Regions from separate parts of the Pseudomonas sp. JL27(2026) genome, predicted to be linked through region 2. Evidence: riboswitches for the same ligand, from Rfam matches in the RefSeq annotation. Region 2 holds a riboswitch; each other region holds the start of a gene.
The links. A riboswitch is a leader RNA that binds a small molecule or an ion and turns the genes downstream of it on or off. The one in region 2 is predicted to bind cobalamin.

Region 1: it holds a riboswitch for cobalamin, as region 2 does, so the genes downstream of both, AC1Z1G_RS11180 (TonB-dependent receptor plug domain-containing protein) here and cobW (cobalamin biosynthesis protein CobW) in region 2, are expected to answer to the same signal.
Region 3: it holds a riboswitch for cobalamin, as region 2 does, so the genes downstream of both, cobO (cob(I)yrinic acid a,c-diamide adenosyltransferase) here and cobW (cobalamin biosynthesis protein CobW) in region 2, are expected to answer to the same signal.

What each region holds. Positions count from the first base shown of each region.
Region 1 is NZ_CM167794.1:2,453,819-2,457,089, forward strand. It holds gene AC1Z1G_RS11180 (TonB-dependent receptor plug domain-containing protein) at 1-1,927, opposite strand, end outside; cobalamin riboswitch at 2,022-2,223, opposite strand; gene AC1Z1G_RS11185 (hypothetical protein) at 2,234-2,473, shown strand; gene astA (arginine N-succinyltransferase) at 2,470-3,271, opposite strand, start outside.
Region 2 is NZ_CM167794.1:3,587,965-3,591,235, reverse strand. It holds gene AC1Z1G_RS16450 (CbtA family protein) at 1-514, opposite strand, end outside; gene AC1Z1G_RS16445 (CbtB domain-containing protein) at 526-717, opposite strand; cobalamin riboswitch at 837-1,060, opposite strand; cobalamin riboswitch at 1,293-1,501, shown strand; gene cobW (cobalamin biosynthesis protein CobW) at 1,601-2,680, shown strand; gene cobN (cobaltochelatase subunit CobN) at 2,684-3,271, shown strand, end outside.
Region 3 is NZ_CM167794.1:4,227,137-4,230,407, reverse strand. It holds gene AC1Z1G_RS19270 (PQQ-dependent sugar dehydrogenase) at 1-745, opposite strand, end outside; gene AC1Z1G_RS19265 (hypothetical protein) at 812-1,396, opposite strand; cobalamin riboswitch at 1,551-1,767, shown strand; gene cobO (cob(I)yrinic acid a,c-diamide adenosyltransferase) at 1,849-2,460, shown strand; gene AC1Z1G_RS19255 (cobyrinic acid a,c-diamide synthase CobB) at 2,457-3,271, shown strand, end outside.

The DNA of each region.
Region 1 (3,271 bases), 1.1 Mb from region 2:
CTACCTGAGGGCTGCCGGTGGTCATGCTGGTGGCGTAGTCACGGTCGAACAGGTTTTCCACCAGCAGGCTCACGCGATGCTGGTGAGCGTTATCGAGGTAGCGATAGGCATCGGCGTCGACCACCGAGTAATGGCCGTAATCGATGTCCCGCGAGCTGACCACGTTGCGGATGTAGCGAATCGCACCGCCGGCGCCCCACCTCCGGTCGTCCGACTCAAACCCCAGGCGCGAGCGGGCGAAGAAACTCGGGATGTTGCTGAGGGTCACGCCATTACGTGATTCGACAAGGTTGCGGGTCATGTCCGCCGAGAGGTTCCAGCGGTCGTCGAGCTGCCATTTGGCATCGGCCTCGACGCCCCGGACGTTGATCTCGCCTTCACCGTTGGTCCACTGCGCGCCGTCAAGGGTGATCAGGTCGGTGATGTCGCGCCTGAACCCGGTGACGCTCGCGCTGAATTCGCGGTCCAGCAGTGTGCCCTGATAGTCCAGGCCCAGCTCGGCGTTGCGGCTTTTCTCGGGTTTGAGGTTGCGGTTACCCATCTCATCCCCCGGCTCGTTGACGAACAGTTGCTCGGCGTTTGGCAGTTTGTAAGCGGTGCCGAACTGGCCGCGCAGTTGCCAGTGGTCAGTCAGGTCATACAACGAGGTGAGCATGCCCACGGTCGCGCTGTCGCCGCCACTCATGCTTTCGTGACGCACGCCGATGCTCGGGTGCCAGTCGGGCAGGGCGTCGATCACCGGCCGCAGTTGGGTGTACAGGGCGTGGGCCTGGGCTTTGTTGTTGTCGATCACCAGCACATCGTCCTGGCCCTTGAACCATTGGTTGTCCGAGCCGAACACCAGCACATGGCCGCCCGGCAATTGCGCCTTGCCTTCGGCTTGCACGCCCCAGTCGGTGAAACCCCAGTAATCGTTGTCGTTCACCACGCGAGTGCCGCCACCGGGCAGGTTGTTGATGCGGGTGTAGCGGGTGTCCCAATCGTTGACGTGGCCCTTGATGAAGTAGCTCAGTTGTTCGCTCAGGCGCTGTTCGAAGGTCGCGGTGGCGATCTGCTGCACCCGGTCATTGGTGGTCTTTTTGTTGTGGGTGGGGCGGGCGAAATCCAGGTTGGCGTCGGCGTATTGGTAGAACAGTTCCAGCCGCGAATCCTCACCGAAGGCCTGGGTCGCCTTGGCGCCGAGGGTGGTGACTTCGTAGGAGCGCTTTTTGTCGCTGACGGTGCTGCTCATGTCTTTGCTGCGGTACGGCTGATAGCCGTCGGAAACGTTGTGGCTGACGTACGCCAGCAAACCGAGGTCGCCGAAACCGTTGCTGAAAATATTTTCGGCGCGAGCGTCGCCGCTGCGGCCCATGAAACTGTCCAGGCCCAGGTTCACTTCACCGGATGCTTCACGAGTCTGGGCGCTACGGGTGACGATGTTGATCACCCCGGCGACGGCCTGGGTGCCGAACAACAGGCTTTGTCCACCCTTGAGCACTTCGATGCGCTCGATGGCGTTGGCCGGCAGGGTGTCGAGGTAGAGACCGCCGTACAGGCGATTGTTCAGGCGCACACCGTCGAGCAAAATCAAGGTGTCGTCGTTGCGCCCGCCCAGCAGCGAGTACGTGCCGTAGTCGAAGGGGCCATTTTTCGGCGCGACGTACAGGCCGGGGACGGACATCTGCAACACGCGGCTGATGTCGGCGCTGGGGCCGGCGCGTTCGATCTGCTCGCGATTGATGATTTCGACCTTGCTGCCAAAGCGCGCCATGTCGGCGACCGTGGTGGATTCCACCGAGGGTGCGCTGACCCTTTGCTGGTCGAGGGTCAGGGCCGTTTCACCGGCCAGCAGTGCCGGGCTGAACAGGCAGCCGAGCAGGGCGCTACAGGCGCCGAACAGCGCAGGACGAGTGTCCTGAGCGTAAAGGGATTGAATCTGAGTCATTGTTGGTCTTCTCGAAAAAAATCTTCGCAGAAGCACGCAGGAGAAAGTACCGGACACGCGCCAATACCGGCCCATGCCCGCCCACCGCAGGTTTGCCAAACAGAAATTCCAGGCCGGTCTCCGGGCTTGCGAGGCTGGACACGTTCACCTTCCCGGGCCTGGGCCCAGTGGTGTATCGAACGCGTCACTCGCTTACCGTTGCGGGGGCAGCACCGGACTGACCCTTGAGGGGCGCACCGGTTTCCCGTTTCACCTCATGCACGGCGGCATGAGGCACCTGAAACTGGGCGGCATCTGAACACTCGCATGACCGTTCGTCAACTTCGGCAGGCCGATGAGCGGTGCCTGTATTCACTCGCTCCCTTCAAATCAAGGAGCATCCTCACCCAATACTGCGCCGATGTGCGTGCGGTGGCGCGCAAGGAGGGGCTGACGGGCGACCTGTTCGGCGAATGGCAGGCCGTGGTGGGGATGGCCAACGAAACCAACCGCCTGGCCAATGGTTGCCACGTGCCGCCGGATGATGCCTTCACGCTCACTGACTAGGCCGCAGCGGCGTGTTGCTGCTGTTTGAGCAAGGGGACGGCGCGCACTGAATTGCCGGGTTGCAGTTGCAGGCGTTTGGCGGTCAGGCGGTCCACCAGCAGATGCCCGCCGACCAGCCGCGCTTGAGCCACGGTGATTCGGCAGTTCTCCAGGCGCCGGTTGTGGATCAACCACATCGGTGCTTCGTCGTCAGGCATGCCGACGGCCAGCGTCAGCGTCCGGCTGTCACGCACGGTGCGCACGTTCGAAACCTGGGCTTCGATCACCGGGCCACCGTCAAAGATGTCGATGTAGCCCTCATGGGAAAACCCCTCCGCGTTGAGGATCTTCATCGCAGGTTCGGTGTTGCTGTGAGCCTTGCCGATCACGGCCTGCGCCTGTTCGGTGAGCAGGCAGGTGTAGAGCGGCTGGCGTGGCATCAATTCGGCAATGAACGGCTTGTTGCCCAGGCCCGAGAGATGATCGGCCTGGCTGAAATCCATCTTGAAGAAATGCCGGCCCACACTGTCCCAGAACGGCGAGCAGCCATGTTCATCGGCGCGTCCGCGCAGTTCGGCGATGAGTTTTTTGCCGAACAGGTGCGGGAATTCGGCCACGAACAGCAACCGTCCCAGCGACAACAAGCGGCCGTTATGACCCACGCGTTGGTCGGGGCGCAGGAACAGCGAGCAGATCTCCGATTGGCCGGTCATTTCGTTGTTGAGGAACAGCGTCGGAATCTGTCGCTGGATACCCAGGTCGGGCGATGAACTGATGGTCATGCCCAGGCGATAGTTGTACCAGGGCTCACGCAGGCCG
Region 2 (3,271 bases):
CGACGCCGAGGATTTTCAGCAGCCAGTTTTTGCCGAAAACGATCAGGGCGATGCCGGCGGCCGTCGAGGCGGCAGTGCCGATCCACCAGATTTGCCGTTGTGCCAGGTCCGCAGCGGCAGTGCCCGGCAGTTCCGGCGGCAGGCCGAGGGTTGGGGCGAGGACGAACGTCGCGTAACCGGCCAGGCCCCAGAGCAGGCCCTGGGAGGTGCGAGTCGGCGCACGCAAGGTGTAGAGGCCCGCCAGCATCAGCGCGAAACCGACAGCGACCACCAGGTTGCCGCCGGTGGTCGACAGTACGCGCTGCCAGCCGTCTTCTGGCTCCCAGGCTTCAGCGTCATGAGTGTGGCCAGCCATGGCGCCTTCGGCGTGTTCATGGACTTCGGCCGCTGGAGCCTTTTCGTAGGTTTCAGCCTGAAGAATCAACGGGGCGACCCAGAAGCTTTGCAGCAGGGTCAGCAAAAGGGCGGCCAGCAGCCCGGTGAAGCCTGCGGTCTGCGCAATACGCTTGATCATGTCGGCAGGTCTCAATGGCACGGGAATGCGGAGCTGTGACGGGTATCGTGGGCGGCATTGTGCACCGCTTCGATGTGCGAGAAGCCGGCGAAATACACAAGGCATGCGCCCAGGATCGATGCGCCGATGGCGGCAGTCAGACGTTGGCTCAGGGTGGCGGTGCTGCTGGCGGTGGCGTGGCGAGTACTGCTGATGATCGACATGGCGCTTCCCTCTGGACTGTCAGCGGGTGAATCGAGCGCATGAAAACCCCTGCACGCCAGGCACGCAGAGGTTCAAACAGCGCCCGCCCACCGCGGGTTTGTTATGGCGTGGCCTGTGTAGCCACTCGATGTTGCGGGCCGGTCTCCGGGCTCACGAGGGGTTGGCGTTGGCCGAACCTGCAAGAATCGCCTTCCCATGCCAGGTGCTGGCACAGTGGATCTGATTCTTCGCTCGCTTACCGTTGCGGGGGCAGCACCGGACTGACGTGGCTTTGAGTAAAGCACACGATTCACCGGTTTCCCGTTTCACCCTGTGAAGGGCACCCGTAACAAAGTGTGTAGGAGAGCATGGGCGGGGGCGAGGCGTCAATTGGCAAACGTTCTCAGTTGAGGCCTGCACAAAATCCTGTGGCGAGGGAGCTTGCTCCCGCTCGGCGGCGAAGCCGTCGCAAATCGTGTGCATGTGATGTGCCTGAATGAATGCAGGGGGCCGCTTCGCGACCCAGCGGGAGCAAGCTCCCTCGCCACAGTGGATTGCGATCGTTCGTGAACATTGACCCGCCCCCACACCATGCGTAGCCTTGCGCATTCGAGGTTCTTCGGCGGCTGCCGAAGCTAAGAAGGGAACGCGGTCAATGCCGCGGCTGCCCCCGCAACTGTGAACGGTTTTGTTTCTGCCATGCCACTGCGGGCTCTACCCAGAGCCGCGGGAAGGTGCAGGAGCCGCCAGTCGAAAGACCGGCACACCGTCAGCCAGGAGACCTGCCTCGACACAGATTCTCACTACAACCGGGCGGGGTGATCCGGTGGCGAACTCTTCCCACGCGCGCAAGCGCTGCCGGTTGTCGTCCCGTATGCCCGCCACCTTGCCAAAGGGCATCCGATGAAAACACTGGCCAAACTCCCTGTCACCATCGTTACCGGCTTCCTCGGTTCGGGCAAAACCACTTTGCTGCGGCACATGCTCGACAACGCTCAGGGGCGGCGTATCGCGGTGATCGTCAACGAGTTCGGCGAGCTGGGCATCGACGGCGAAATCCTCAAGCAGTGCTCCATTGGCTGCACCGAAGAAGAAGCCAACGGCCGCGTGTATGAACTGGCCAACGGCTGCCTGTGCTGCACCGTTCAGGAAGAGTTCTTCCCAGTGATGCGCGAGCTGGTTGCCCGTCGCGGTGACCTTGACCACATCCTCATCGAAACCTCCGGCCTGGCCCTGCCAAAACCCCTGGTGCAAGCCTTCCAGTGGCCGGAAATCCGCAGCGCCTGCACCGTGGACGCGGTGATCACCGTGGTCGACAGCCCGGCTGTGGCTGCCGGTACGTTTGCCGCGTTCCCGGATCAGGTCGACGCCATGCGCAAACTCGACCCGAACCTGGACCACGAGTCGCCGCTGCACGAACTGTTCGCCGACCAACTGGCCAGCGCCGACCTGGTGATCCTCAACAAGGCCGACCTGATCAGCCCTGCGGACCTGGCCCGCGTGCGCCTGGAAGTCGCCGAAGAGCTGCCGCCAGCGGTGAAAATCATCGAAGCCAGCAGCGGTCGCCTGCCGCTGGACGTGTTGATTGGTCTCGGCGCCGGTTCTGAAGAACACATCGACAGCCGTCATAGCCACCACGACCATCACCACGACCATCACCACGATGGCGACGACCATGATGACCACGATCACGACGCCTTCGATTCGATCTCCATCGAGCTGCCGCAAGCCGACGAAAGCCTGCTGCTGGATGCCTTGACCCAACTCGTGGTCCAGCACGGCATCCTGCGGGTCAAGGGCTTCGCCGCCATCCCGAACAAACCGATGCGCCTGCTGATCCAGGGCGTGGGCACGCGTTTTGACAAGCACTTCGACCGCCAGTGGGGCGCAGACGAAACACGCAGCACGCGCCTGGTGCTGATCGGCCAGGAACTGGACGCAACCTTGCTCGAAGCGCAATTGCGCGCCGCGCTCAGCGTTTAACCCATGCACCTGCTCAGGACCCAGCCCGGCGGTTTCGTCTCGGATGACAACATTGCCGACTTAGGCCAAACCCCCGCCGAACTGGTGATTCTGTGCAGCGGCGACTCCAGCCTGGCGCTGCTCGCCGAAGCCGCGCAGCAGTTGCCCGACGACTACCCGAGCCTGCGCCTGGCCAACCCGATGCAGGTGCAGAATCACGCCTCGGTCGACTTATACGTCGACGAAGTGCTGCGCCACGCCAAGGTGATTCTGATCTCGCTGCATGGCGGGATCGCCTATTGGCGTTATGGCGTCGAACGCTTGGTGGAACTCTCGCAGCGCGGCGTGCAATTGATTCTGGTGCCGGGTGACGATCGTCCCGACCCGGAGCTCAGCGACCTGAGCACCGTCGTGGCCGGGGATCGCGACCGGCTCTGGCACTTTTTGCGTCAGGGCGGCATGGGCAACGCGCTGGATTTGTACCGCTGCCTGGCCAACCGTTGGTTGGGCCGCGATTATCACTGGTCTGAACCCCAGACCTTGCCACGTACCGCGATTTACCACCCGCACAAAAGCAATGCGGTCCTCGGTGACTGGCAAGCCGACTGGCAA
Region 3 (3,271 bases), 640 kb from region 2:
CGGTGGCACGGTCGACTTCCCAGATGGCGGCGCGACCTTCTTCCTGATCCAGGCCGTTTTCACCGACGTTGCTGTTGGAGCCAACGGTGACGTAGAGCTTGCTACCGTCCGGGCTGGCGATGACGTTTTTGGTCCAGTGATGGTTCAGCGCGCCGCCCGGCAAGTCGACGACTTTGGCCGGTTGCGAGGTGATGGCGGTTTCGCCGCTTTCATAATGGAAGCGCAACAAGCGGTCGGTGTCGGCAACGTACAGGTCATTGCCGACCAGGGTCATGCCGAATGGCGAGTTGAGGTTTTCCAGGAATACCGTGCGGGTTTCGGCGACGCCGTCGTGGTCGCTGTCACGCAGCAGGGTGATGCGGTTCGCGCTGGGTACGCTGGCACCGGCGCGCCCCATGACTTTGCCGGCGATCCAGCCGCGAATACCGGCGCCGTCGTCGGACTTGGGCGGCGAGTTGGTTTCAGCCACCAGTACATCGCCGTTGGGCAGCACGTAGAGCCAGCGCGGATGATCCAGGCCTTCGGCGAAGGCCGCGACGTGTGTGCCTGGAGCTGCGATCGGTTTGGCGCCTTCGGTCCAGCCGACCGCCGGGGCAATGTTCACCGTCGGGATCAGGGTTTTGTTCGGTTCCGGCAGTGTGGGCGATGGCCCGGTGCCGTCCGAGACTTGCAGGTTGGACGTCTCACCGCAGGCAGCAATCCCTGCGGCGATGGCGATGACGAGGACATGTTGAGGCTTGAGCATGCGGATCTCCCTATGAATGCAGTGCCTACATCATAGATGACCCTGGCGGCAGGAAGGTTCAGCCGGTCAGCCGCGTGCTTCCTTGAGGAGGATGGCGATCCCGGGGTGGTAGTTGCCGGCATCGCTGTGCAACTTGCGGTAGGCATACGGAAAGTACCAGGCCACGGCGCAGGTCAGTTCCTTTTGCAGGTCGTCGACCATGTCCTGGAGTTCTTCCGGGGTGGCGCTGTGTTGGGCTTTTTGCGGTGCGACGAACAGGCAGCCGAGTTTCAAGTCGCTGGCGTAGCCGATTTTCTTCGCGTCGCTGACGGCGTCTTGCAGGGCCTGTGTCAGGTTGAGGTTCGTGACCCGTGGCCAACGCTGGGTGGCTTGCAGAAAGGCGCGTTCCTCTTTGCTGGCGATGTACAGATCGGCGCGGCCATTGCGTTCGCCTTCCTCGATCTGTTTTTTTGTCGGGGCCTGCTCCAGGGTGACCAGTTCGGCCATCCACGCCGCAGCCGACAGCAAGCCGAGGTTGGCGCGTTCGTCGAACCAGTAAGGGGTTTCGTTATCGCCGCGCACCGCGTTGTAGCGATCGATACAGTCAAACCAGCGTTCCAGCACCGGGCGCAGGAATTCCAGTTTCGGATTGCTGATGATCATGCCTTGCATGTTGCTCACCTTGTTCTTGTGGTTTGGAGTTGTGGCGATTTGATATCACTGCTCTGAGTGTGGCACAAGATTGGCGTCAGTAAATTGATTCAGGCCAATTTTCCTCAGGTGTTGGCGTCTGGCTTTAATTGACGCTCCACCCCCAACCCTCTAACCTTCGCGACTTGTTTCAGGTGCTCTGTGACCCATGGGTCGACCGAGTGAAACAGGGAAGCCGGTGAGTGTGTTGCACGATCCCGGCGCTGCCCCCGCAACGGTAAATGAGTCAAGGCTGCGCCTTGTGCCACTGTGTCGAGTGTTGATACGGGAAGGCGCGCAGTCGGCAACTGCCGCTCATGAGCCCGGAGACCGGCCTGATCCATCCAGCGGCATCACGGTGGGCGATGCCAGGCTTCTTGCCGTCTATTGCTATGCCCGCCCGCCGTTACCCCGCCTCAACGGAGAGCTCCCCCATGACTGATTCCCCTGATCGTGACGAACGCCATCTGGCGCGCATGCTGCGCAAAAAAGCCGTAATCGATGAGCGTATTGCCAATTCGCCGAACGAGTGTGGCCTGATGCTGGTGCTGACCGGCAACGGTAAAGGCAAAAGCAGTTCTGCTTTCGGCATGCTGGCGCGGGCCATGGGCCACGGCATGCAGTGCGGCGTGGTGCAATTTATCAAGGGCCGTAGCAGTACCGGTGAAGAACTGTTCTTCCGGCGCTTCCCCGAGCAAGTGCGTTTTCACGTCATGGGCGAAGGCTTCACCTGGGAAACCCAGGATCGCCAGCGTGACATCGCCGCCGCCGAAGCGGCCTGGGCGGTGTCACGCGAGTTGCTGCGCGATCCGGCCATCGGCCTGGTGGTGCTCGATGAGCTGAACATCGCCCTCAAGCACGGTTATCTGGACCTGGACCAGGTGCTCAGCGACTTGCAGGCTCGCCCCCCCATGCAGCACGTGGTCGTCACCGGGCGCGGCGCCAAGCCCGAGATGATCGAGCAGGCCGATACGGTTACCGAAATGGGCATGATCAAGCATGCGTTCCAGGCCGGTATCAAGGCTCAAAAAGGCGTTGAATTGTGAGTGAGCCGCGTTTTTGTCCGGCGGTACTGATCGCCGCACCGGCTTCCGGTCAGGGCAAGACTACCGTAACCGCCGCGTTGGCCCGATTGCACCGCAATCAGGGGCGCAAGGTGCGTGTATTCAAATGCGGCCCGGACTTTCTCGACCCGATGATTCTGGAGCGCGCCAGCGGTGCGCCGGTGTATCAGTTGGACATGTGGATGGTTGGCGAGCAGGAAAGTCGTCGGCTGTTGTGGGAAGCAGCGGGCGAGGCCGACCTGATCCTCATCGAAGGTGTCATGGGCCTGTTCGACGGCACACCGTCCAGCGCGGACCTGGCGCGTCACTTCGGGGTGCCGGTGCTCGGGGTGATCGACGGCACCGCCATGGCCCAGACGTTTGGCGCACTGGCCCTGGGGCTGGCGCGTTATCAGCCGGACCTGCCGTTTGCCGGGGTGCTGGCTAATCGCGTCGGCACCTTGCGTCATGCGCAATTGCTGGAAGGCAGCCTCACTGAAGGGCTGCGCTGGTATGGTGCCTTGTCCCGGGAAACCGGGATCGAGCTGCCGAGCCGCCATCTCGGGTTGGTCCAGGCGAGTGAACTGAACGACCTGGACGCACGTCTCGACGCGGCGGCCGAGGCGCTGGCCAGCAGTTGCGAAGTGGCGTTGCCCCCCGCCGTTGAATTCGCCGCCCCCGAGGTGGTCGTTGCCGAACCGTTGCTGGCAGGCGTGCGCATTGCCGTGGCCCGCGACGAAGCGTTCGCCTTCACTTACGGCGCGAGCCTGGACCTGCTGCGGGCGATGGGCGCCGAGTTGCTGTTCTTCTCGCC